DNA from 3 places in the Pseudarthrobacter sp. LT1 genome. Region 2 is predicted to be linked to each of the others. Evidence: riboswitches for the same ligand, from Rfam matches in the RefSeq annotation. Region 2 holds a riboswitch; each other region holds the start of a gene.
The links. Region 2 has a riboswitch for cyclic di-AMP ahead of VIK36_RS04610 (C40 family peptidase). Riboswitches for the same ligand answer to the same signal wherever they lie in the genome.
Positions count from the first base shown of each region.

Region 1: linked by a shared signal. The riboswitch ahead of VIK36_RS12140 (C40 family peptidase) and the one ahead of VIK36_RS04610 (C40 family peptidase) in region 2 are both predicted to bind cyclic di-AMP.
Region 3: linked by a shared signal. The riboswitch ahead of VIK36_RS21470 (glycoside hydrolase family 16 protein) and the one ahead of VIK36_RS04610 (C40 family peptidase) in region 2 are both predicted to bind cyclic di-AMP.

Region 1 is NZ_CP141830.1:2,579,842-2,587,681, forward strand. It holds gene VIK36_RS12090 (thioesterase family protein) at 1-291, opposite strand, end outside; gene VIK36_RS12095 (endonuclease/exonuclease/phosphatase family protein) at 453-1,130, shown strand; gene VIK36_RS12100 (NUDIX domain-containing protein) at 1,164-1,679, opposite strand; gene VIK36_RS12105 (DUF1918 domain-containing protein) at 1,728-1,919, opposite strand; gene VIK36_RS12110 (metallophosphoesterase family protein) at 1,994-2,500, shown strand; gene VIK36_RS12115 (glucose 1-dehydrogenase) at 2,655-3,548, shown strand; gene VIK36_RS12120 (DUF1810 domain-containing protein) at 3,603-4,049, opposite strand; gene VIK36_RS12125 (DNA alkylation repair protein) at 4,070-4,600, opposite strand; gene VIK36_RS12130 (TraR/DksA family transcriptional regulator) at 4,597-4,956, opposite strand; gene VIK36_RS12135 (hypothetical protein) at 4,978-5,793, opposite strand; cyclic di-AMP (ydaO/yuaA leader) riboswitch at 6,046-6,216, shown strand; gene VIK36_RS12140 (C40 family peptidase) at 6,220-7,065, shown strand; gene VIK36_RS12145 (protein adenylyltransferase SelO) at 7,173-7,840, opposite strand, start outside.
Region 2 is NZ_CP141830.1:949,849-957,688, forward strand. It holds gene VIK36_RS04605 (M23 family metallopeptidase) at 1-803, shown strand, start outside; cyclic di-AMP (ydaO/yuaA leader) riboswitch at 916-1,111, shown strand; gene VIK36_RS04610 (C40 family peptidase) at 1,182-1,862, shown strand; gene VIK36_RS04615 (NlpC/P60 family protein) at 2,026-2,793, shown strand; gene VIK36_RS04620 (HNH endonuclease) at 3,063-3,563, shown strand; gene mobA (molybdenum cofactor guanylyltransferase) at 3,608-4,318, shown strand; gene VIK36_RS04630 (DUF6457 domain-containing protein) at 4,315-4,608, shown strand; gene VIK36_RS04635 (molybdopterin molybdotransferase MoeA) at 4,605-6,017, shown strand; gene fdhD (formate dehydrogenase accessory sulfurtransferase FdhD) at 6,112-6,990, shown strand; gene VIK36_RS04645 (alpha-mannosidase) at 7,114-7,840, shown strand, end outside.
Region 3 is NZ_CP141830.1:4,565,538-4,573,377, reverse strand. It holds gene VIK36_RS21480 (oligosaccharide flippase family protein) at 1-570, opposite strand, end outside; gene VIK36_RS21475 (glycosyltransferase family 4 protein) at 567-1,760, opposite strand; gene VIK36_RS21470 (glycoside hydrolase family 16 protein) at 1,883-2,986, opposite strand; cyclic di-AMP (ydaO/yuaA leader) riboswitch at 2,990-3,141, opposite strand; gene rpsF (30S ribosomal protein S6) at 3,530-3,835, shown strand; gene VIK36_RS21460 (single-stranded DNA-binding protein) at 3,908-4,483, shown strand; gene rpsR (30S ribosomal protein S18) at 4,609-4,848, shown strand; gene rplI (50S ribosomal protein L9) at 4,866-5,318, shown strand; gene VIK36_RS21445 (PhzF family phenazine biosynthesis protein) at 5,400-6,248, shown strand; gene VIK36_RS21440 (FMN reductase) at 6,356-6,982, shown strand; gene VIK36_RS21435 (hypothetical protein) at 6,979-7,545, opposite strand; gene VIK36_RS21430 (hypothetical protein) at 7,548-7,840, opposite strand, start outside.

The DNA of each region.
Region 1 (7,840 bases), 1.6 Mb from region 2:
TTCCGCCTGCACCAGTTCGATGGTCCTGCCGGGACGCAGCGTGGTGGTCTCGATCCGGAACTCGCCGCCCGGGATCAATCCAAGGATCTCGTAGCTGAGGCGGGCCATCCGCATGTCTTCCCGCGGCTGGTGCCGTTCAAGGACATCGGCCATGAGGCCCGATGCCGGGGCCATGTGCTGTTCGTGGACGTTCCAGGCACCCTGCGCGTGGATGGTGGAGCGGAACCGCCCGCCGCCCAGGTCCTGGTAGTAGAAATTGCCTTCGGCGAGTTCAGGCAGGTCTGCAGTCAAGGCTGGCCCCTTACGGAAATTCAGTGAATTGCCACTAACTCTATCCCCCGCGGACAGCGCACGGCGCGCCAACGCGGGCAACGAAATGTTGGAGGGTGCGGGTGGCAATCGGACTAGAGTAAGGAACTGGTCCTGTCAGCAACCCTCAAAAGAGGTGTTTCATGCGCGTCATCAGCTACAACCTCCGCAAGCACAAGGCCAGCGGCGAACTTCTCGCCCTGGCCCGCAACCATGACATCGATGCGCTGTGCCTTCAGGAAGTGGATGCCAGCGACCTCCCGGAGACCCTGGGCCCGCTGCACCTGGCGGATGCCACCAAGGGCAACCGGCTGGGTCTGGCCATCTACTACCGCACCAGCCGCTTCACCGCACTGGATACGCAGTCCTTCGCGTTGAAGAAATCAATGCATGACAGGGTGCTGGCTCCGGCCCATGAACGGCTCATCGGCACCAGGGTGATGGACACCGAAACGCAGCATGAGCTGGTGATCGGATCCTTCCATGCAGCCCCGCTGACGGCGTCGAACTCTTTGCGGCGCAAGCAGATCCACGCAGCCCACGCTGAACTGCTGAGCATGGGCAAAGGCCTGATGACCCTGATGGTGGGTGACTTCAACTACCCGTTCTTCACCAAGAACCTGGACATGCACATGAAGAACTCCGGGTATGCCCTCTCCCTGAGCAACCGGCGAACGTACACCCGGTACAAGGTGTTCAAGGGCCACTTCGACTTCGCCACCTCGCTGGGCCTGGACATTGCCAGCGTGGAGACGCTCCCGCGCGGAAATTCAGACCACCTGCCCATCCTGGTGACCGCCGACTACGGCGAAGGCTACTAGCCGGAGGCTCCCCGGGAGGAGTCCGGGGCCGGCCTACCAGGGTTCGCCGGTGTCCAGCTGCGCCAGCAGCTCCGGCCACGCGGCCGCGAAACCGGGGTGCAGGTCCAGGGCCTCCACCTCTGCCACCGGGATCCAGAGCAGGGCAATGCTCTCGGGGTCGCTGATCACCGGCTCGAAGGATTCCCGCACCCTCACCACCACCGTGGTGTAGGACCAGTAGCCATGGTCCAGCACGGACGTGAACAGCACTTCCACGCTCTCCGACGGGACCGCGGCTTCCTCATACGCCTCGCGGAGGGCGCCGTCAACGGGTTCTTCGCCCTGGTGCAGGGCGCCGCCGGGCAGCCCCCAGGTTCCACCGTTATGACTCCAGACCGCACGGTGCTGCAGGAGCACGCCTTTGGCGGGGTCCCAGGCAAGGACGCCCGCCGCGCCGAAACGGCCCCAGTACCTGCCGCGGTCCCCTTCCACCCAGGCGTCGCCCGGGTCGCGGGGACCTGTGCGCTGCGGTGGGGTGGAGGACATGCCTGCGGACGGAAAATGATCCATTGCTCCAGTCTGACAGGTGAAGCGGCCGGGTGCAGTCCCGCAGGAGCGTCAGGCGTTGTGTCCGTGCTCGACGGCGAAATCGCCACCGGGATACATGACGGTTTCGTGCCCGTCGTCGAAGCGGACGACATACGGCGGGCTTCCACCCTCGCCACGGACCTCCAGAATCACCCCGTGCCGGTCCGAGGACCCCACCGTCCTCCCGTGCACAACGATGCGGTCGCCTTGGGCTGCCTCCATGGCAATCACCTCCAAGCCCCCAGATTACGACTCCACGCGGCATGGGAACAGGGCCCTATGGCAGGATGCCGGGTATGCCGTTGAACCTTGTCCTGCTTGCCGATACCCATGTGCCCAAGCGCGCCAGGCACCTGCCGGAGCAGGTGTGGTCCGCAGTGGAACTCGCCGACGCGGTTTTCCACGCCGGTGATTGGGTGGAGGCGGAACTGCTGGACGAATTCGAACGCCGGAGCAAGCGCCTGCTGGGCGTTTTCGGGAACAATGACGGCCCCCAACTTCGCCGCCGGCTGCCAGAAACGGCCACTGCCACCATTGGCGGGGTTCGCTTTGCGGTGGTCCACGAAACCGGCCAGGCGAAGGGCCGTGAACAGCGGTGCGAGGCGCTGTACCCCGATGCCGACGTCCTGGTGTTCGGGCATAGCCACATCCCCTGGGACACGGTGTCGCCGAACGGGCTGCGGCTGTTGAATCCGGGCTCGCCAACCGACCGACGCCGCCAGCCGGCATGCACCTTCATGGAGGCCGTGGTGGACAGCGGGCGGCTGGCGGAGGTCAGGCTGGTGGAGGTCCGCCGCGACTGAGCCCGCGGAGCGGCTTGGCAGGGCAGGGGGCTTCTGCCTAGGGTAGGAAACGTAAGCATGCTTAGTTTCCAGTGGTTGCCCTCGGCAGCCCCAGGCTGCTTCACCATCCCGGGCGATGAACCAGCCCGCGTCCCGCACGAACAGGAGTACCACCATGACTGACCAGTACACCTTCCGTAATCCCGTGACTGCCTACGAAAAGATCTCCCCGCCCAAGCAACACCAGCCTGAGCCCGGGCTTGATGCGGAACTGGCGCCCAAGGCCGACCTCGGGGAAGAGACCTATCGGGGCACCGGGCGGCTGGAAGGCCGCCGGGCGATCGTGACCGGCGCGGACTCAGGCATCGGGGCAGCGACGGCGATCGCCTTTGCACGGGAGGGCGCCGACGTCGTGCTTTCCTACCTGCCGCAGGAAGAGGAGGACGCCTCCCGCATTGCCGGAATCATTGAGGCCGCCGGCCGCAAGGCCGTCAAGGTCCCCGGCGACCTGAAGGACTCCGCCGTGTGCCGGGACCTGGTGGACACGGCGGTGGCCGTCCTGGGCGGGGTTGACATCCTGGTCAACAATGCCGGGAAACAGGTTGCGCAGGAGGACCTGCAGGACATCAGCGACGAGCAGTTCGACCACACCCTGAAGACCAACGTCTATGCCATGTTCTGGGTGACCAAGGCCGCCGTGCCGCACATGCCGGCGGGCTCAACCATCATCAACACCACGTCGATCCAGGCCTACAACCCGTCCCCCACGCTGGTGGACTACGCCACCACCAAGGCCAGCATCAACAACTTCACCAAGGGCCTGGCCCAGCAGCTGGCGCCCAAGGGGATCCGGGTGAATGCGGTGGCCCCGGGGCCCATCTGGACGCCCCTGCAGGTCAGCAGCGGACAGCCCAAGGAGGAACTGCCGGAGTTTGGCCAGTCCACTCCCCTGGGCCGCGCGGGCCAGCCCGCCGAGCTCGCCCCCGCCTATGTCTTCCTGGCCTCGCCCGAGTCCAGCTACGTGGTGGGCGAGACGCTCAATGTCAACGGCGGCAGCCCCACGCCTTAGCGCGCCCTGGGCTCCCCGTACCCCCCCGCGCAGCAGCGGGACAGAAGCCGGGTTTCAGCCGGCCGCGTCCTGGCCGGCCAGGAGCTCGTCCGTGGCCGGGTCCGGTTCCCCGTTGAAGAACTGGGCCAGGACGGTCTTGAACACTGTTTCTCCGGGCGCCGCCCGGAGGAACAGTGTCATGCTGGAGCGGAGCTTCCTGGCGTCGATACCGCCGAAAATGTCTTCGGCGGACTGGTCGGCGTGGTTTGCCAGGACCAGCGCGCACTCCAGGAGCCGCGGGCCCAGCACCTCGTGGTCCAGGTAGGCGCGGGCCTCCGCCAGCGAGGAAATGGCGTACTTGCGGGAGGTGGCGCTCTGTCCCAGCCCGGCAATCTGCGGGAAGACAAACCACATCCAGTGCCCGGACTTCCGGCCGACCTGCAGTTCGCCCAGCGCCTGCTCATAGGTTCCGCCGGTGTTTTGCGCGGCAACAAAACGCTCAAGGTCAAACGGCTCATTCATGGGGATCTCCTCGGTACGTTTCAAATGGTCAAGTCTTTTTCAAGGGCGTCGGCCGCCGCCCGCAGCTGGGGGTCCGGGTCTTCCCGCCACCGCGCCACGACAACGCCTGCCCGCTGCCGTTCGCGCTCCCCCAGCCCCGCCAGCAACGGGACCAGGACGTCGGCGAGAAGGGGCCCGGTCAGGTCCGCTGCCTGCGCGGAGCGAAGGAAACCCTCCAGCCGGGTCAGGTCAGAGTGACGGAGCAGCCGCACCCGTGACTGCAGCAGGACCACCGCTGCCAGGCGGCGCTCGAACACCGGCCGGGAACCGGGCCGCGGCTGGCCCCACAGGGCGGAGGCCAGCATGACCGTGCCGTCATGGTCCAGGTCCTTGAACTTCCGCAGCGCATCGCGCACGGTCCCGCGAACGGCCCCCACAGAGGAACCATAAGAGGCAAGCACCCCGCCCAGCCGTGCCCCGACGTCGTCCGCCCGGTACCAGGCGCCCTCGTTCTGCAGGGTCCGGTCCACGAAATCCGCCGCCGCGGACACAACGTCCGCCGTACCGGTCATCGCCCGCGCCCGGACGCCGCGTGGTGGATGCAGTACGGGGTCCACGGGCGGGCTTCCAGCCTGCCCTCGGCGATGGGCTCCCCGCATACGGCGCAGGTTCCATAGGTCCCCGCCGCCAGCCGGGCAAGCGCCGCTTCAATCTGGTCCAGGCCCGCCGAACTCTGTTTCAGGAGCGCAGAGGCCTGTGAGAGTTCGAAGGCGATGGTGGCACCCTCGGGATCGTGCTCGTCGTCGACATTGGAACCCTGGCGCGCCGAGTTTGCTGCCTCGATGTCCGCCCGCAGCGCCGGCAACAGTGCCAGGCGCCGCGCCCGCTCCTCTTCGAGCAGCGCACGGAACCGTTCGAAATCTGGCATGGAGACAGCCTAACGCGTCAGTCAGTACCAGTTCAGGGTTACGGAGTGGTTCCAGGCCGCGCACGGTGAACCGTAGCGGTCACGGATGTAGCCCAGGCCCCATTCGATCTGGGTGCGATAGCTGGTGAGCCAGTCGCCGCCGGCGCTGGCGTACTTCCCCGGGGGCAGGGCCTGGGGAATTCCATAGGCTCCGGAGTAGGCGTTGGTGGCGGTGGTCAACCAGTTGGACTCCTTGGTCCACAGCTGGGCCAGGCACAGGAACTGGCCCTGGCCCCACCCGTAGGCGGGCAGGCGTCCGGACGCGTAGCTTTTCGCCCCGGCGGGATCATTGACCGCGCCGGGGGCCGGACCGGGTTGGGCCGGATTGGCCTGGGCAGGGTCGGCACGGGGTGCGGGCTCCTGGGGCTGCCGGGCTGCCGCTGCGGCACCCTTGGCTGCGGCCTCCGCCTGTCCGCGGGCCTGCTCCTCAGCGGCGGCGCGCTTGGCCGCCTGGGCCGCCTCATAGGCAGCCAGTGCAGCCCAGCCCTGCCGGTACCCACCCTCCATGGCCGCCGTCGTACCTTTCAGCGTGGCGAGCTGGGCGGTCAGCTCAGTGCCGTGCCGCTGCTCCTCCGCGACCTGCCCGGCCAGCGAAGCCTGGGCAGAACGTGCGGCGTCCAGTTTTGCTTTCGCTTCCCCGGACAGGCGTTCCCGCTCGCCCTTGGCGGCCTTTTCCTGTGCGGTGAGCGCGGTGGCCGTCTTTTCGGCGGCCGCAGCATTGCTGACCAGGGTGGCCAGGGCAACCGCCATGAGGCCCCCGTCAAGGGGGAGCCTCCCCAAGGTCACGAACGGGCGCATGGTCCCGAAGCTTACCGTCGGGATTGGGCGCAGGGCAGGGGCCTGTTTCCACATTGTTACCGTGCTTCACGGGCAAAGTATCACCTGAGGTCAGGCCCTGGCTCGCGGTGTATGTCCAGACGTTTGCCCAATGCGAGAGAACAACCTCGTATGTTATCCAAATGTGACAATCACGCCGCACGTGGGTTATGGTCTTTTGGTGTCCCTCTCAGACGGGACATTCCCGTCAGCATGCCGAGCCCTGCCGCTGATCATGGGATTCAACCGCTCCAGTTGGCAGGGACGGGGGAACCAAGTTTCCGCGGCCACTTGTGGCCTTGGGGTTAAGTCGATAGCGCCTCCGCACATCGCGGGGTTGCTTCCGGCCGGGTATCTCCAGCCCGAACCCGACAGCTCACCCCGCAGGCATGGGAGAGGCGATCAACCGTGTCAAAAATTTCAACCACTGCCCGTCACCGCGCGACCCCGGCCCGCTCCATTGTGCTCGAGGGCCTCGCAGTAACAGCCAAGTCCCAGGCCCGCTCCCTGGGCCGTCCCGCGCTCGCCGTTGCTGCGGCATCCGGCATTGCCTTCGGAGTCGGCGCCCCGGCCCATGCAGGTGTATCCGCCCCGGACACCACTGAGCAGACCAGCGTCCAGGCCACCTCGGCTCCTGCCGCCCCGGCCGCAGCCCCCGCCGCAGCAGCAGGGAACGTCCACACGGTCGTTTCCGGCGACACCCTCGGCGCCATTGCAGCAGCCTACGGCGTCAGCCTCAACGGCGTGCTGTCCGCCAACGGCCTGGGACTGTCCTCGGTCATCTACCCGGGCGACCAGATCCAGATTCCCGGCGCAGGCTACACCGCCGCCCCGGCGCCCGCCCCTGCAGCAGCACCCGTGCAGGCCGCAGCCGCCACCGCACCGGCGAACACCGGCATGAACATGTCCTACGCCTCGGCCACCCCGGTGGCATCCACCACCGGCACGGGCACCGGCGCTGCGATCCTCGCCTCGGCCTACAGCCAGCTGGGCTTCAAGCAGGATTGCACCGCCATGGTCGAGAAGGCTCTGCGCTCCGTCGGCAAGTCCGTGGGCGATCTGGCCCCCACCCAGTTCTTCCAGTACGGCACCGTCGTAGGCGCTCCCGCCCCCGGTGACCTGATCATCACCTCCGGCCACGTGGGCGTTTACGCAGGCAACGGCCAGGTTGTCAGCGGCGGCGTCAACGGCTTCGACACGCAGGTGCACTCCATCAGCTGGCTCGGCGGCTACTCCGCTGTGCGCGTAGCCTAGTCTTCGCACTGTCCGGCGCCGTTGGCGGCGCCGGACGAAGCAGGAGGGTGGCAGCCGGGAATACCGGCTGCCACCCTCCTGTCGTTTTACCCCGCGGGCCGCCTCGGTCAGGTCCCGCAGAAGGTCATGTAGCTGCCGAAGTCGTCGGGCGCCCCCTGCAGGTAACGTTCCAGCCCGGGCCGCTCGGTGAAGGGTTCACTGACCGCCTCCAGCAGCTGCTGCAGCGGAGCGAGGTTTCCGCCGGTGGCAGCGGACAGCGCCTCCTCCACAAGGTGGTTCCGCGGAATGTAGGCCGGGTTCACGCTGTCCATCAGCTCCGCGTCAGGCTGCAGCGCCTGCCACCGCTCCAGCCAGGCATCGAGGGCGGCCAGGTCAAGGACCATGCCGCGCACGGGACGGAGGTCCCCGCGGGCCGCTTTGCCCAGGTTGCGGAAGAACAAGGTGTAGTCCACGGGTCCGTCCTTCAGGATGTCGAGGACATCATCCACCAGGGCCCCGGCGGCGCCGCTTTCATCGACGCCGCCCAGGCCCAACTTGCCCGTCATCCCGCGGGTCCATGCCTCGCTGTAATGACCGCGGAAGCCGCCCAGTACCTCCACCGCCGGGGCCACGGCTTTTTCCTGGTCCTGGTCAATCAGCGGCAGCATGGCCTCGGCGAGCCGGGCCAGGTTCCATTCGGCAAGGACCGGCTGGTTGGCGTAGGCATAGCGTCCGCCGACGTCGATGGAACTGTAGACGGCGGCCGGGTTGAAGGCGTCCATGAACGCGCACGGGC
Region 2 (7,840 bases):
GCCGCCGCGCCGCAGGCCCCCCTTCGGCACCCCGGGTTGTCGAAGATGCCGCAGCGGAGCGTCCCCGCGATCTGCATCGCGACGCGCGCCGCCGCCGGGGTCCGTTCCGGCAGGTGACGGAGTTCGCCGCCGCCAGTGGCATTGGCCAGAAAGCTGGAATCGCCCTGGCCGCCACCGGCCTGGTTCTGACGGTCACGGTGCCCGCCACCAGCCCCGTCATGGCCACGGACGCCGCCGGCAACGCGCCATTGGCAGCCTCCGCCGTCAGTCCGCAGCCCCAGATTTCCGCTGATGTTGGCGCCCAAATCGACTTCAGCCGTTCGGCAGTGGTGACCCAGGCCGACCCCGACGGGAAGCTGAAGCAGCTCCTGAGCGCCCAGTCCGCCGGCTCCGTCACGCGGGCCGCCTCGGCCGGCACCCTGGCCGCACCGCTGGCATCCCTCACCACCGCCTCGCCCTTTGGTTACCGCGTGAGCCCCATCACCGGCGGCTCCGGAGACTTCCACCGCGGCCAGGACTTCGTGGCACAGTGCGGAACGTCCGTCCTGGCGGCCGCGACCGGCACCGTGACCTTCGCGGGCTGGCACCAGTATGGCGGTGGAAACCGGGTGGTCATCGACCACGGCAACGGGCTGGAGACCACCTACAACCACCTGTCGTCGTTCAACGTCAAGGTGGGCCAGACCGTCTCCCGCGGCGAGGTTGTGGCGCTCAGCGGCACCACGGGCGCATCCACCGGCTGCCACCTGCACTTTGAGGTCCAGGTCAACGGCGAAGTGGTCGATCCCATGGGCTGGCTGTAGCCGAATGATTGTCCACTCTCAGATCGCAGTGACCTGCCGTGACCTGAATGTGACATTGAAACAAAACTGCTGTACCGTCTAACTCGCGTCAACTTTTCCGAAGTTGACGCTCTTGAGTGGATTGCCTAACTCTGCCACCGCTCAAGGTCCGTTCGCATTTCATCGTCTGGCAGGGGCGGGGGAACCAATTTTGGCCTTCATTTCCTGAAGGCCTTGGGGTTAAGTCATGAGCTTCCCAGGAAGCAGAGTGGCCGGGTGACTCCCATCCGAATCCGACAGCTCACCTCGCAGGCATTGGGAGAGGCTACCTTCGTGTCTTCACGCCATAATTCTGCGCGCCACCGTGCGCAAACGGTTCGCATTAACCCCCTGGACGCCGTGTCCAAGGCGGTCAGTGCAAATGCCGGGACCGTAGGCCGCCAGGCTGCCGTTGTGGCAGCCGCGTCGGGCCTCATCCTGAGCATGGGCCTGCCCGCCACCGCAGCTGACACCACCGCTGGTGTCTCCGCATCCACCGAGTCCGGTTCGGCCCAGACGGCCCTCGCCGTCACTGCCGCCCCCACGGCTACGGTTTCCTTCGAACGTCCCGTCGTGAAGACCACCGCCGCTCCAAAGGTGGAAGCGGTGCGTCCGCAGTCCACTGCGCCGGCCGAGCGCGACGCCGCTGCCACCGCAGGCCAGGACGCTGCCCCTGCCGCCAAGGCTGCCGAGACTGTCTCCGCCGCAACTTCCGGCATTGCAGCAATCGCCTACACCGGCATCGGCCACTCCTACGTGTGGGGCGGCACCAGCCCCGTCACCGGCTGGGACTGCTCCGGGTTCGTCCAGTGGGTCTACGCCCAGGCCGGGATCAGCATCCCCCGCACCAACGCGTGGAACATCATGACCCCCACCTCCACCCCGCAGCCGGGCGACGTTGTGGTCCAGAACGGCGGCGCGCACGTGGGCATCTACGTCGGCAACGGCATGATGGTCAGCGCACTCAACCCTTCCCAGGGCACGCTGCTCCACTCGCCTGCAGCCACCGGTACCTCGTCGTACTACCACCTCAACAAGTAGTTCTTGGGCTTCATGCTCCAAGGGCTATTTCTTTGCCCAAAGCTTTTTCGCTAGAAACCACATCCCCGTTCGGAATGCGCCGGCTTGCCCCCAAGATGCCGGCGCGTCCAGTTCCCTTTGCCTGCCTACCCGCGGTTCGAAGGAAAAACGAAAGAGAGAACTGATGACGACTCGTGCTACCGCACGGCACCGCGCCGAGGTCACCAAAACCAACTCGATCGCTGTCATTGCCAAAGCTGTCAGCGACAATGCCGGTGGCATGGGCCGCCAGGCTGCTGTCATCGCTGCTGCTTCCGGTCTGGTCCTGACCAGTGGCATCGCGGCCAACGCTGCCGACACCAACGTCAAGCGCGATTCCGCTCCTGCATCCCAGCTGGAAGTTGAATCCGTCGTCGACGCCCCGATTTCCGCGGCTTCCACTATTTCCATCAGCTACGAGAAGCCCGCCGTTACCACCACGCCGGCTCCCGTCGTTGAGCCGGAGCCCGAGGTTCAGGTGCAGGAAGCTGCTCCTGCCGCCCAGCCGGCTGCTGCTCCCAAGGTCACCGCCAAGGTTGCAACCGCTGCCGCTCCGGCCGCACCGGCAGGCCAGGCTTCGGCCAGCGGCAAGGGTGCTGCCATCCTGTCCGCCGCTTACGCCCAGCTCGGCGTGCACCAAGACTGCACCATGCTGGTGACCAACGCACTGGCCGCCGTCGGCATCCACTTCCACGACTGGCCGGCTGGCTACCTGTCACTGGGTGACACTGTGCCCATGTCCCAGGCCCAGGCCGGTGACCTGCTGTACTACGCTGACGGTGGCGGAGGTATGGCTCACATTGCCGTTTACGCCGGAAACGGGATGGCCGTCCACGGCGGCTTCAACGGCAACGACACCGTGGTCTTCAGCGCCAATGTTGGCTCTGGCGCGGTTGCCATCCGCGTACGTTAGGCAGTCCTGGGGCGGCCTGATCCAACGCCGCCCGCGAATTGCTGTAAGGGACCCCCGCCGCCAGGCGGGGGTCCCTCGCGCTTTAACGGGTTCCCCCAGTGGTGCCCCTTGCCTTTCCCGTCTTCGTGCCCCGGTTGGGCTCCGGGGGCGGCGATTACCTGATTTTGCACTTCTTTGTTTACTCTTGTGATGTCGATCCATAGCCCGGACATGCCGAGGGCAGCCGGCCCTCGTGCCCCTGACGGGTGCGGCCGTGAAGAGGTAAGTGCATGCGCACTCTCGTTCTGAATGCTGGATATGAACCGCTGGCGGTTATCACTTTCCGCCGGGCGCTGGTGCTTGTGCTCACGGGCAAGGCAAGCGTGGTGGCCGAAGGGGATGACCCGGTGGTAGGGCCCACCGACGTTCTGGGCCGCCCGTCCGTGATCCTCCTCAACCGCTACATACGGCCCCGGTACAACCACTCGACGGCAGTCAGCCGCAGGGGTGTGCTCCGGCGCGACGGACATAAATGTGCCTACTGCGGCAAGGCGGCGCACACAATCGACCACGTTCACCCGAAGTCGCGGGGCGGTGCCGATTCATGGGAAAATCTTGTGGCCGCCTGCCTGCGGTGCAACAACGTCAAGGGCGACCACACTCCCGCGGAGATGGGCTGGACCCTTCGGTTCGTGCCCGGGCCGCCGCACGGAACGATCTGGCAGATCAAGGAACTGGAGAAGCCGACGCCGGCGTGGGATCCGTTCCTTCTTCCGGAGCGCGCCGCCTGACGCATCGCGCTGCCCCCAGCCTTGCTGATCGCTAGTCTGGGGGAGTGCAAAAGAGCATGGTGGTTTTCGACGCCCTGATCCTGGCCGGGGGGCGGTCATCCCGGCTGGGCGGGGTACCCAAGCAGTCGCTGGTCTACCAGGGCCAGACCCTCCTTGAGCGCGCCGTGGCCGCGGCAGACGGCGCCCGCCGCACCGTGGTGGTGGGTGATGCGGGGTCCCTGCCGGTGGAGTCCGGGGGTCTGCCGGCCCCGTCAACCCGGCCCTCCGCCGTGCTGATGTGCCGCGAGGAGCCGCAATTCGCCGGGCCTGCTGCCGCAATAGCCGCAGGCCTGGCCGCGCTGGCCAGGAGCGGTGAAGGTGCGCCCTGGTGCCTGGTGCTGGCGTGCGACATGCCGCTGGCCTCCCAGGCGGTGGCTGTGCTGAAGGATGTCCTGACGCGCACCGATGCTGCGGCCGGTGGGGGTGGTGTGATGGCTTGTTCCGGCGATGGAAAGGCCCAGCCCCTGGCGGGTTTTTACAGCACGGCTGAGTTAACAAAAGCCTGCTGCGACCTGGCTGCCCGCAACGCCCTGGTCAACGGATCTGTGAGGGCGCTCCTTGCTAGTCTGGACGTGCAGCTTGTCACAGTCCCCGCCGGGTCCACATCCGATGTGGATACCTGGGACGATGCTGCCGCGCTGGGGATTGCCGCCGGGAACCAGCGCGCGGGCCAGGACCCGTTCATGGGCGGAGCTAACGTGGGAGGCAAGTCGTGAAAAGCCAGGACGAGACGCTGGAAGAGTGGTGCAGGGCGCTTCTCCAGGCCTACAAGCTTGAAGATGTCCAGGTGGATGTCAACGCCGTGCTGGCGCTGGCCGGCGTCGCTGCCCATGCGGTTGTCAGGCCGGCCGCGCCGCTGACCACCTTCATCGCAGGCTTCGCCGCAGGGCTGGCGGCTGCTCCCGGCAGGGAAATGGACGCAGCATCGATGGACGCGGCGCTGGCCGTTGCCCGTTCCCTCGCGGAAGACTACGACGCTGAAGCCGCCGGGACTCCCGGCGAATGACGGCAGAACCCCACAGCGATCCGGAGGCGCCACCGGGCAGTGAAGCAGAGGCGCACAAAACTGAACAGCCGCATGACGCCCACCATCATGCGGCCCACACCTGGGAAGAGGCCCGGCAAGCTGCGTTCGATGCAGCAACCCCCATACCCCCCGGGCCGGTGGCGCTCAGGATAGCCCTGGGCCGCAGACTGGACCGGGACATCGTGGCCCTTCAGGACATGCCCCACTACGCGTCCTCAGCCATGGACGGCTGGGCTGTCAACGGCAGCGGCCCGTGGATCCCGGTGGAGCCCGGAACGCGGCTGGCACCGCACCAGGCGAGTCCCATTGCCACGGGAGGCCTCATCCCGCCCGGCGCCAAGGCAGTCCTTCGCACCGAGAATGCTGTCCTCGGCACGGACGATGAGGGGCTCCCCATCCTGATGCCCGGCGGCAAGGCGCGCCCCGGCGAGCCCCGCGCGGGAGAACACATCCGCAAGGCCGGCGAGGAAGCACTGGAAGGGGACACCCTGGTCAAGGCAGGGGTGGAGCTCAACCCGGCACACCTGGCGCTGGCCGCCCTGGCCGGCTACGACGAAGTCCAGGTCCAGGGGAAGCCGGTGGTCCGCCTGGTGCTCACGGGGTCAGAGGTGGTGGAACAGGGCACTCCGGCCCCGGGCCAGGTGCGCGACACGTTCGGCCCGCAGTTGCCCGACGTCGTGGCCATGCTGGGCGGCATCGCCGGCGGACAGCAGCGGATCGGCGACTCCTACGCCGAATGGCTGGCGGCGCTTGAGGACGTGCTGCCGGAGGTGCCCAGCGCGCCGGACCTGCCCGCCGACGTCGTTATCACCACCGGGGGTACCGGGCGCTCCGGAACGGACCACCTGCGGCGGGCTGTGGCGGAGCTCGGCGGACGGCTCGTCATCGACGGCGTGGCAATGCGCCCGGGACACCCAGCGGTTCTCGCCGAGCTTCCGGACGGCCGCTTCGTCCTGGGGCTTCCGGGCAACCCGCTGGCGGCCATGATGGCCCTCTCCACCGTGGGTGCTCCGCTGCTGGCCGCACTGGGGCACCGGTCCATGCCGCCCGTGGAGGAAGTGCCCTGCGGGACGATGGTCGAGCCGGACCCCGGACGCACCAGGCTGATGCCGTTCCGCCTGCTGTACGGCATGGCGTCTCCGGCGCAGCATACGGGACCGGGCATGATGCGCGGGCTGGCCGCTGCCGACGGGGTCCTGGTGGTGCCGCCGCACGGAGTGCAGCTGGGCGAACTGGTGCCGGCCTTCGCCCTGCCATGGGGGCCGCCCATTCCGCGCCCTGGTGACAGGGAGGCAAAAGCCAAACCGCGGAGCAATGCCCGGACGGGCCAGCCCAAGGCCAAACCGGCACCGAGCGGACCCGTGGACTGGAGCGCCCTCCTGGGCTGAGCCAGTTTTGGGCTGAGCCGTTCAGGGCCGGTCGGATGGGCCGTGGCAGGCTCTGTTGGTGCCATGATGGAGTAATGAACAGGCAGGGTGGAACATGGGACGAGTAACCCAGCGCCGCAAGGTGCACAAGTATCTCCTGGATGGTTCTCCGGGCGCCCTGGAGTACCCGGTCCGCCACCGCGAAGACGTCCTCGCCGTGGAGGAACCGCTGGAAATCCGGCTGGGCGGTCTGTCCTACTCGGTCACCATGCGCACGCCCGGCGACGACTTTGACCTGGTGGCCGGATTCCTGGTGTCCGAAGGGGTCATCTGGGCCCCTGAACAGCTGGTGTCGCTGCGGTTCTGCGCCGGCGAGGACGAAAACGGCGTCCAGACATTCAACGTGGTGGAGGCCCAGCTGCGGCCGGACGTTCCGCTCCCCGACACCGGCCGCAGGGTCTATACGTCCAGCTCCTGCGGCATCTGCGGGACGGACTCCATCGAAGCCGTCCAGAAGTCCTCGCACCACAGCCCGCAGGCGGACCCGCTGACGGTGGACGCGAAGGTCCTGGCCGCCCTGCCGGACCTGCTGCGGGAATCCCAGCGCGTCTTTGATGACACCGGCGGGGTTCACGCGGCGGGCCTGTTCAGGATCGACGACGACGGCGCGCCACGGCTCCTGTGCCTGCGCGAAGACGTGGGACGGCACAATGCGGTGGACAAAGTGGTGGGCTGGGCGCTGCGCGAAGGGCTCCTGCCGTTGACCGGGACGGTCCTCCAAGTGTCCGGCCGGGCATCCTTCGAGCTGGTGCAGAAAGCTTCGCTCGCCGGAATTCCCGTCCTGGCTGCCGTCAGTGCCCCGTCCAGCCTCGCCGTGGAACTGGCAGAGGCGAACGGTTTGACCGTGGCGGGATTCAGCCGCGGCACCAGTTTCAACATCTATGCCGGGGACTCCCGGATCCTGAGGCCCGAACCCGCCGTCCCAAGGCCGTAGTGGCGCCAACACTGGGCCGGTCCCGCTGCATGGGCCCGGGGGTTGGTTGCGGTGCTGTCAGCGGGTAGATTTGTCCATCGAATGGACTCGATGATCCAGTCTCCAGCTTAAAGAGGACCTATATTGCATGACGACCGCAGGATCACGGAAGTCCGCCTGGCCAGGTTTGTGCGGGAGCGCATTGTCCCTGCCGTTTACAGCAGGACAGTCCCGCTTACCCTGAGCAGCTGGGAAGTGCCCGGTGAGCCGGTCCCCGCGCTCGAGGCGATGCGGCAGGAGTTCCAGCCGCAGGAGCACGGTGCCCCCTGGGGGCGGCCGTGGGGTACCACGTGGCTGCGGCTGCAGGGGGAAGTGCCCGAATCCTGGGGCGGCGGCCCGGACACCACGGTGGAGGTGGTGGTGGACCTGGGGTTCACCACCGAGGCCCCCGGGTTCCAGTGCGAGGGCATCGCCTGGCGCTCCGATGGCAGCATCATCAAGGCAATATCACCCCGCAACCAGTACATCCCGCTCAAGCTGCTGGGCGGCGGCATGGCCGTGGACTTCTACGTTGAGGCGGCCGCGAACCCGGACATGGCCCAGGGCTGGACGTTTGCCGCCACCCCATTGGGGGACAAGGCGACCGCAGGGAAAGCCCCGCAGTACCGGCTCGGAAACATCGCCATCGCCGAACTGAACCAGACCGTGTGGGAACTGCAGCAGGACATCTGGACCCTTGCCGGCCTCATGGAGCAGCTTCCGCTGGAGCTTCCGCGCCGCCACGAGATCCTCCGGGCGCTGGAACACATGATGGACGTGATGGACCCGGACGATGTTGCCGGGACCGCGGGGGCAGGGCGGCGGGCGCTCG
Region 3 (7,840 bases), 1.0 Mb from region 2:
GGTGGCGGCATAGGCCACGGACCCGGCAGCCGTTCCGACGGCGAGTGACCAGGCGCCGTGGCCGGTGAACGCCAGGTAAAGGGTCACCGTTCCCATGGTTGCGGCGCGCAGTACCGGAGCCGCCGTGAGCTGCCTGAACTTCAGGTCCCGGCGCATGATGGCTTCCGGGACGGCGCCGCAGGCCGTGGCAAACACCGAAACGCCAAGGACCTGCACCAGCGGGGCCACGCCGTCCAGCCCAAGAAGGTCCTCCACCGCGTCAGCAGCAAGCAGGGCGGCCAAGGCCAGCACTGCGCCCAGGGCAACGGAAAGCAGCAGCGCCGATCTGGCGATGACCGGTGTCTTGGGCAGGTAAACCAAGGCCTGTCCCACCCCGGCATCGGCGATGGTTTCGGCGTAGGCCATCAGCACCAGCGCCAGGGCGACCAGGCCGTATTCCTCAGGCGAGAGCAGCCGTGCCAGGACCACCGTGGTCACCAGCACGATCACCCTGCCCGAGGCGAAGGCGAGCCCCTGCCACAGGGCTCCCCGGACTCCCTTGCGCTCCAGTTCCCCCGGCGCGTACGTCATGGTTGCCTGTTCGTCCGGGTAAGCTCCCCCGCGGGGGATAAACCAGCCATGGCCGCATGGACTTCCGCCAGGTATTCGCCTGCCACGGTGTCCCAGGTGCGGACTGCGCCTGCGGCCGCCGTTCCCGCAGCGCCGTGGGAAGGCCCGGGCGGATGCTTGGGAGCGGTGAGGTGTTCCACCACCTCGCGGACAAGTGCATCCTGGCTGTCCCGAACGGCCAGCAGCGGATGCGCGGGAAGTTCCCTCGCGGCCACCGGGGTGGCCACCACGGGCAGACCCGCGGCGAGGGCCTCCAGGACGGAGTTCCGGATTCCTACGCCGTGCTCGTCCGGGAAAACCGCCACATCCGCCCCCTGGAACACGTCCAGGATGGAAGGCACGTTGGCCAGGATGTCCACCCGGGGTCCGGCCAGCGCCTGCACCGCCGGTGTGGGGCGCCGCCCTGCGATGACGAAGCGGGCGTCCGGGACCTCCCGCCACACCAGCGGCGCGATCCTGTTGACCAGTACCGTCGCGCTGTCCGCGTTGGGCGCGTAGTTCAGGCTGCCCGCGAAGCACACCACGGGGGCCTTCCGCTCCCGGCGGGGACCGGTGGCCACCGCCGTGCCGTTGGGGATGCTCGTGACCGCCCTGCCGAGCGTGGCGGACCAGGCCGCTGCGTCCTGGGCTCCGACGGTCAGGAGCCTGGCCCGGGGCGGCAGCTGCCGCTCAGCGCGGGCGGCCAATTGTTCGCGCAGCCGGTAGGCGGGCCGGAAGGTGCGTGCGATCGCGGTATCCATGCCGGCCCGGATGGACCAGGGGTCCACTGTCTGCAGCACCAAGGGACCGGTGATGCAGTGGGACAGGAAAAGGGCGTGGGGGCCATGGATCAGGGTTGCGTCCCGGCTTGCGGACAACCGGGCGGCGGCTGCGCGGGCAGACGGGGTGGACCGCCGGTGTTTTCCCAGTCCCGTAAGGCCGCCCATGGAGCGGGCAAAGGCCGAAAGTTCTTCCCGCGGGGCCAGTTCGTACACGGTATCGCAGCGGTTCCTGATTTCTGCCGGAACCGGAACAGGACCCGAGAAGGTCAGCAGCGTGACGGCAACGTCAGGGGGGAGGTGCAGGATCACTTCGTACGGGATCATCGAGCTTCCATCCCCCAGTTCCGGATCCCGGTTGGGCACGCTTTCCGTCACGTACAGGAGCTTCATTGCAAGAGTGTACTGGATCACATAGTCCCCGGAGGGTTGCTTTAGGCAACCTTGAGGGAAGCCGAAAAAGGGCGACGGCGGGAGGTTCCGCCGTCGCCCTTCTTACCTGGGTGCGTGGCCTGCTACTGCCAGGCGCGCACGTAGTCCACCATCATCTGGGACGGTGCGCCGTAGGCCGGGTTCGTGGAGGAGGCGCCAACATTCAGCACGATGTACTGCGGGGCATTTCCGTCGTCGGTGGGGTAGGACTTGACCTTTACGCCGTCGAAGTACACGTCCGAGGTGTTTGGCATCCGGTGCAGGCCAAAGGTGTGGTACTCGTTGGCCCAGTTGCCGCCCACGCCGCCCTGGTTGTGGGAGCCGGAACCGGAGTGGTAGTTCACGGTCATCCTGGCCTGCAGCACCTCGGCGATGTCATTCTCGCCGGTGGCCGGCCACGACTGTCCGGTGGTCCAGAAGGCAGGCCAGTTGTAGAGGCCGTTGGCGTTGCCCGGGAACTTGATCCTGGCCTCGACGTAGCCGGTGGTGAACTGGAAGCCGGTCCCCGCCCCGCCCCTCGGGTTGGTGGATACCAGTCCGCCGGAGGTGGATGAGCTGAGGCCCAGGGCCAGGTTGCCGTTGGCCACGGAGACGTTCGCCGGGCTGGTGGAGACCTTGTTCATGGTTCCGCAGCCGGGGGAGAACCAGCAGCCGGACCACTTCGCGGCGTCCAGTCCGGCCCCGTTGAACTCGTCGGCGAAGGTCATGGTCCAGTTCCCGGGGACCCCGGCGGGCGCAGGCGTCCCGCTGCTTGCCAGCTGTGCCGCTGCCGGCGCCACTGCGATCGGGGATTCGGAGGGAGGGGCAGGCGCGGCGGGTGCCGGCACTGCCGCGGGGGCAGGTGCCGGTGCCTCTGCCGGGGAAGGAGCGGCGGCAGGAGCGGCCTCGACTGCGGGGACGGGCGTTGGAGCGGGAACCGGAACGTCCGGAGTTTGGCTGGGTACGGCGCTGCCGGCATCCTCGGCACTTGCCACCCGCGCCACATCCGCGGTTCCGTCACCGTGGGTCAGGCCCAGGCCCAGGGAACCTAGGCCGAGGAGTGCTGCGGCAAGACCGGCGGCAAGAGGCCAGCGACGGCGCGCCTGGGCTGGAGCACCGGACCGGGAGGCCGGGGATGTCCCGGCAGGATCTATCTCATTTTGATAACGGTGCGCTGGGTTGGCGCTGCCTTTGCGGGGTGCGGGCATGGAAAAGCTACCTCTCATCGCCTGCGGAGTTAGCTGTCGGGTTCGGATGAGGGCATCCGGCCGCGGGTTGCGGCTTCACCCCAAGGGCGGGCACGTGGCCTCGCCCGGGACGCTCGGGTCCCCCGCCTCTGCCTGGTATCTGGTGTTAATCACGGACGCGGCAGAGTTGGGCGGCATCCGGGACTGGAGCCGGCTGGGGGCGGCCCCCGGACGACCGTACACGAAAGGGCTCCAAGAATCACAATTAGGTAACGGACCTCACTGCGTTGGCGTGGCGCTGCCCGGTCGGCGAAAGTGCATTGGTAACGGACGCCGCTGGCTGCAGGTTTTCCACATGGCTGAACCTCCGGCTGCTGCCCACCTCCAGCGGGGCTAGCCTTGGGTCAAGCGCGAATCGCCTATCGGGTCCAAATGCACTAGGATATTGAAGTCTGTGCTGCGTCCTGCCTCCGTTCCGGCGGCAAGGCATTGCACGGAATCGCAAATGAACCTCCTGTTACGGAAATGCCGTAACCGCTTAGCCCAAAGGAGGTGGGTTCACATATGCGTCCTTACGAATTGATGGTAATCATCGACCCCGAGGTCGAAGAGCGTACCGTTGAGCCGTCGCTTCAGAAGTTCCTGAACGTCATCACCAACGATGGTGGAACCATCGAAAAGGTTGACATCTGGGGCCGTCGCCGTCTGGCTTACGACATCAAGAAGAAGTCCGAAGGTATCTACGCCGTGGTGAACTTCACCGCCAAGCCGGAGACCGCCAAGGAACTTGACCGCCAGCTGTCTCTTAACGAGACCATCATGCGCACCAAGATCACCCGCCCCGAAGAGCAGAAGGTTGTTGCTGAGTAATTCAGCACCGTCTTCATTCTTTACCCCGCAGGAAACGCACTCTTCACCCAGGATCGAACAAGGAGGCAGTAGATGGCAGGCGAGACCACCATTACGGTCATCGGTAACCTCACCAATGACCCGGAATTGCGGTTCACACCGTCAGGTTCGGCAGTAGCGAACTTCACCATCGCTTCCACCCCCCGCACCTTTGATCGCCAGTCCAACGAGTGGAAGGACGGGGAAACCCTGTTTCTCCGCGCTGCCGTATGGCGTGAAGCAGCCGAGAACGTCGCCGAATCCCTGACCAAGGGCATGCGCGTGATCGTGACCGGCCGCCTGAAGAGCCGTTCCTACGAAACAAAAGAAGGCGAAAAGCGCACCGTTATCGAGCTTGAGGTCGATGAAATCGGCCCCAGCCTGCGCTACGCCAATGCCAAGGTCAACCGCACCCAGCGCTCCGGCGGACAGGGTGGCGGCGGCTTCGGCGGCGGCAACAGCGGCGGTGGCTTCGGAGGCGGCAACTCTGGTGGAAACCAGGGTGGCAACTCCGGTGGAGGCTGGGGCGGCGGCAACCAGCAGGCTGCACAGGACGATCCCTGGGCTACGCCCGGTGTATCCAACGCAGGCGGCTGGGGCAACGGCCCCGATTCCGAACCTCCCTTCTAAAACCCAAATATCGGCCCGGCTCCGGGACTGCCCGGGTGCGCCACGCACCCAAGGCACTGCCGCCGTCGGACCACCACCATCCCGTGGATCAACATCCACGGGCTCCCTAGAATAGGAGCTCCACGATGGCTAAGGCTGAACTCCGTAAGCCCAAACCAAAGTCCAACCCCTTGAAGGCCGCTGACATCACTGTCATCGACTACAAGGACGTAGCATTGCTGCGCAAGTTCATCTCCGACCGCGGCAAGATCCGCGCCCGTCGCGTCACTGGCGTCACGGTGCAGGAACAGCGCAAGATCGCCCAGGCAATCAAGAACGCCCGCGAAGTTGCTCTGCTGCCTTACTCCGGCGCTGGCCGCGGCTAAGGAAGGGATTAACTAACATGGCAAAGCTCATTCTGACCCACGAAGTCACCGGTCTCGGTGCTGCCGGCGATGTTGTCGAGGTCAAGGACGGTTACGCACGTAACTACCTGCTGCCCCGCAACTTCGCCCTGACCTGGTCGAAGGGTGGCGAGAAGCAGGTTGAGTCCATCAAGGCTGCCCGCGCCGCCCGCGAGCACGCTTCCCTGGAAGATGCTCAGAAGCAGGCCGCTGCACTGTCCGCCAAGCCGGTCAAGCTGGTCGTCAAGGCCGGCGAGTCCGGCCGCCTGTTCGGCACCGTCAAGCAGGGCGACGTCGCCGACGCTGTTGAGGCCGCTGGCCTTGGCAAGATCGACAAGCGCAAGGTTGAACTGCCCGCACACATCAAGTCGGTTGGTTCCTACCAGGCCAACGTCCGCCTCCACGCTGACGTTGCCGCTGTGATCGAACTGGACGTGGTGGCAGGAAAGTAATTTCCCCACTCCACGTTACGACCCCCGTCGCCGGACTCCGGCGGCGGGGGTCTTTCGTTTGTGCGGTGGTAGCCTGCTCCGGTGAACCCGAACCCCCGCCACCGCCCCTTCCACCAAGTGGATGTTTTCGCCGGCCTGGCCTACCGTGGCAATCCGCTCGCCGTCGTGCTGGACGCCCAAGGCCTGGACGCGGCAACCATGCAGCACTTCGCCAACTGGACCAACCTCTCGGAAACCACCTTCCTGCTGCCTCCCCGGGATTCCCGCGCCGACTACCGGGTCAGGATTTTTACCGGGACCGAGGAGTTCCCGTTTGCGGGCCACCCGACGCTGGGCTCTGCCCATACGTGGCTGGAAAGCGGAGGGGTGCCAAAGTCCGACGGCTGCGTGGTGCAGGAATGCGCTGCGGGGCTGGTCCGGATCAAGCGCGACGGCGGGAGGCTGGCTTTCGCGGCGCCGCCCCTGACGCGATCCGGCCCCGTGGAGGAGCCCGTCCGCCGGCAGCTGGCAGCGGCGCTGCGGGTGGCCCCAGGTGACATCCTTGACGCGTGCTGGCTGGTGAACGGGCCGGAATGGATCGGTGTCCTGCTGGAGTCTGCCGGGCAGGTGCTGGCCCTGGAGCCGGACCACGCAGCCATGGGCGACCTTAAAATCGGCGTCATAGGGCCACACGCTCCCGGCGCCGGCGCCGACTTTGAGGTGCGCACGTTCCTGCCCGGTGATGCGATGGCGGAGGACCCCGTCACCGGCAGCTTCAATGCCGGTGCAGCCCAGTGGCTGATGGGAACCGGCAGGGCGCCGGAGCAGTATGTGGCCTCGCAGGGGACCGTGCTGGGCCGCGCCGGGCGCATCCACGTGAGCGCTGAGGACGGGGACATCTGGGTGGGTGGCGAATCGACCACGTGCATCCAGGGAACCGTTCTGCTCTGATCAGGGTCGCGGCAGGGCCTCCGGGAATACTCCGCCGCCTGCGGCAGTTCAACGGTATAGATGCAAACGCATGTATGATGGATTTGAACGAGCACCAGGAGAATGCCATGGAAACCCGCCGCATCACCGTCCTCTCCGCAGGACTTGGCGTACCCTCATCGAGCCGGCTGCTGGCCGACCAGCTTTCGGCGGCCGCCACGAGGCAGCTTGAGGCAGGCGGCTACCAGGTGGCGGTGGACGTCGTCGAGCTCCGCGACCTGGCCGTGGACATCGCCAACAACTTCGTCACCGGCTACGCCGCTCCGAGGCTGGCGGACGTCATCGCGGGGGTGGAGGCATCGGACGGAATCATAGCCGTGACCCCGGTCTTCAGCGCCTCCTACAGTGGTCTCTTCAAGTCCTTCATCGACGTCCTGGATCCCAAGTCGCTGGACGGCAAGGCAGTCCTGCTGGGCGCCACCGGCGGAACGGACCGGCACCAGATGGTGCTGGACTACGCTCTGCGGCCTCTGTTCAGCTACCTTCGGACGCGCATTGCGGCCACCGGCGTCTTCGCCGGGCCCCAGGACTGGGGAACCGCCGAGGAAGGCGGGGCATCCCTCGCGGACCGGATCGAACGTGCCGCCGGCGAGTTCACCCGCCTGCTGGAGGGGCTTCAGCCGGGCCGGAAGTCCGCCCCGCTGGAATCCCTCCCATTCGAGCAGTTGCTGGCCGGTATTTCCGGATCCCGCTAGTCGTCCAGCAGCGCGATGAATTCCCGCGCCTGCTTCAGCGAGATATCGGAGTGCCGCGTCAGCGCCGTGGCCGCCGCCTCGGTGTCGCCGCTCCGGGCCAGCGTGCGGATCCTCCCGTAGATCTCGTCATTGAGCATGTTGCTGCTGACTTCCCGGGTCACGTCGCCTTTGCTGGCGATCGCCCGGTAGCGGTACGGGAACCGCTGCGGCTCGTCGTCGTCCTCCTCGATGACCTGTGCGGGCTCCTCGCTCAGGTAGGGCTGGGGGTGTGCCGCCAACGCGCCCACCGCGTCGCGCGAAGCCCGCAGCCCCTCACCGGTGACTTCGTAGTACAGCTTGATGGCGGCCATGGCCTGGCCTTGCGCGATCAGGGCATAGATCCGCCGGTGCTGCTCCTCCGTCAGGCGCCCGGCAGCTGTCCGGGCCAGTTCCTGGGGTGTGGCGCCGGGCTGGGACGGGGCCGCGCCGTGTGCTGCTTTGCGCCTGCGGGCGGCGCTGTATGCCACCAGGACCGCCGCAACCACCGCGAGCAGGATTAGGACGGGGACCATAAGGGATTCCATTTTCATGAGCCGTTCTTTGTACTTCCTGGCCGTTGCCAGGTGCCGTTGCTTTGCTGGCCACCCGCCCGGATATGTTCCTGCTGCTGGTTGTGCTGCTGGGCGTTCTGGCTGGGGTGGGTGGCCGCCGCCAGGCGGGCCCGGGCGGCGGTGGCAGCCTGGACCTGGGCTGCGTAGTGGCGTGCCGAGCGCTCGGCAAGCTCGCGCTGGTATTTGTCGGCTTCCGACGTTCCCGCATCACGGGGCCGTAACGCGGTGGCAATGCCCCAGATGAGCGCCACTAAAGCTATCGCCGGCA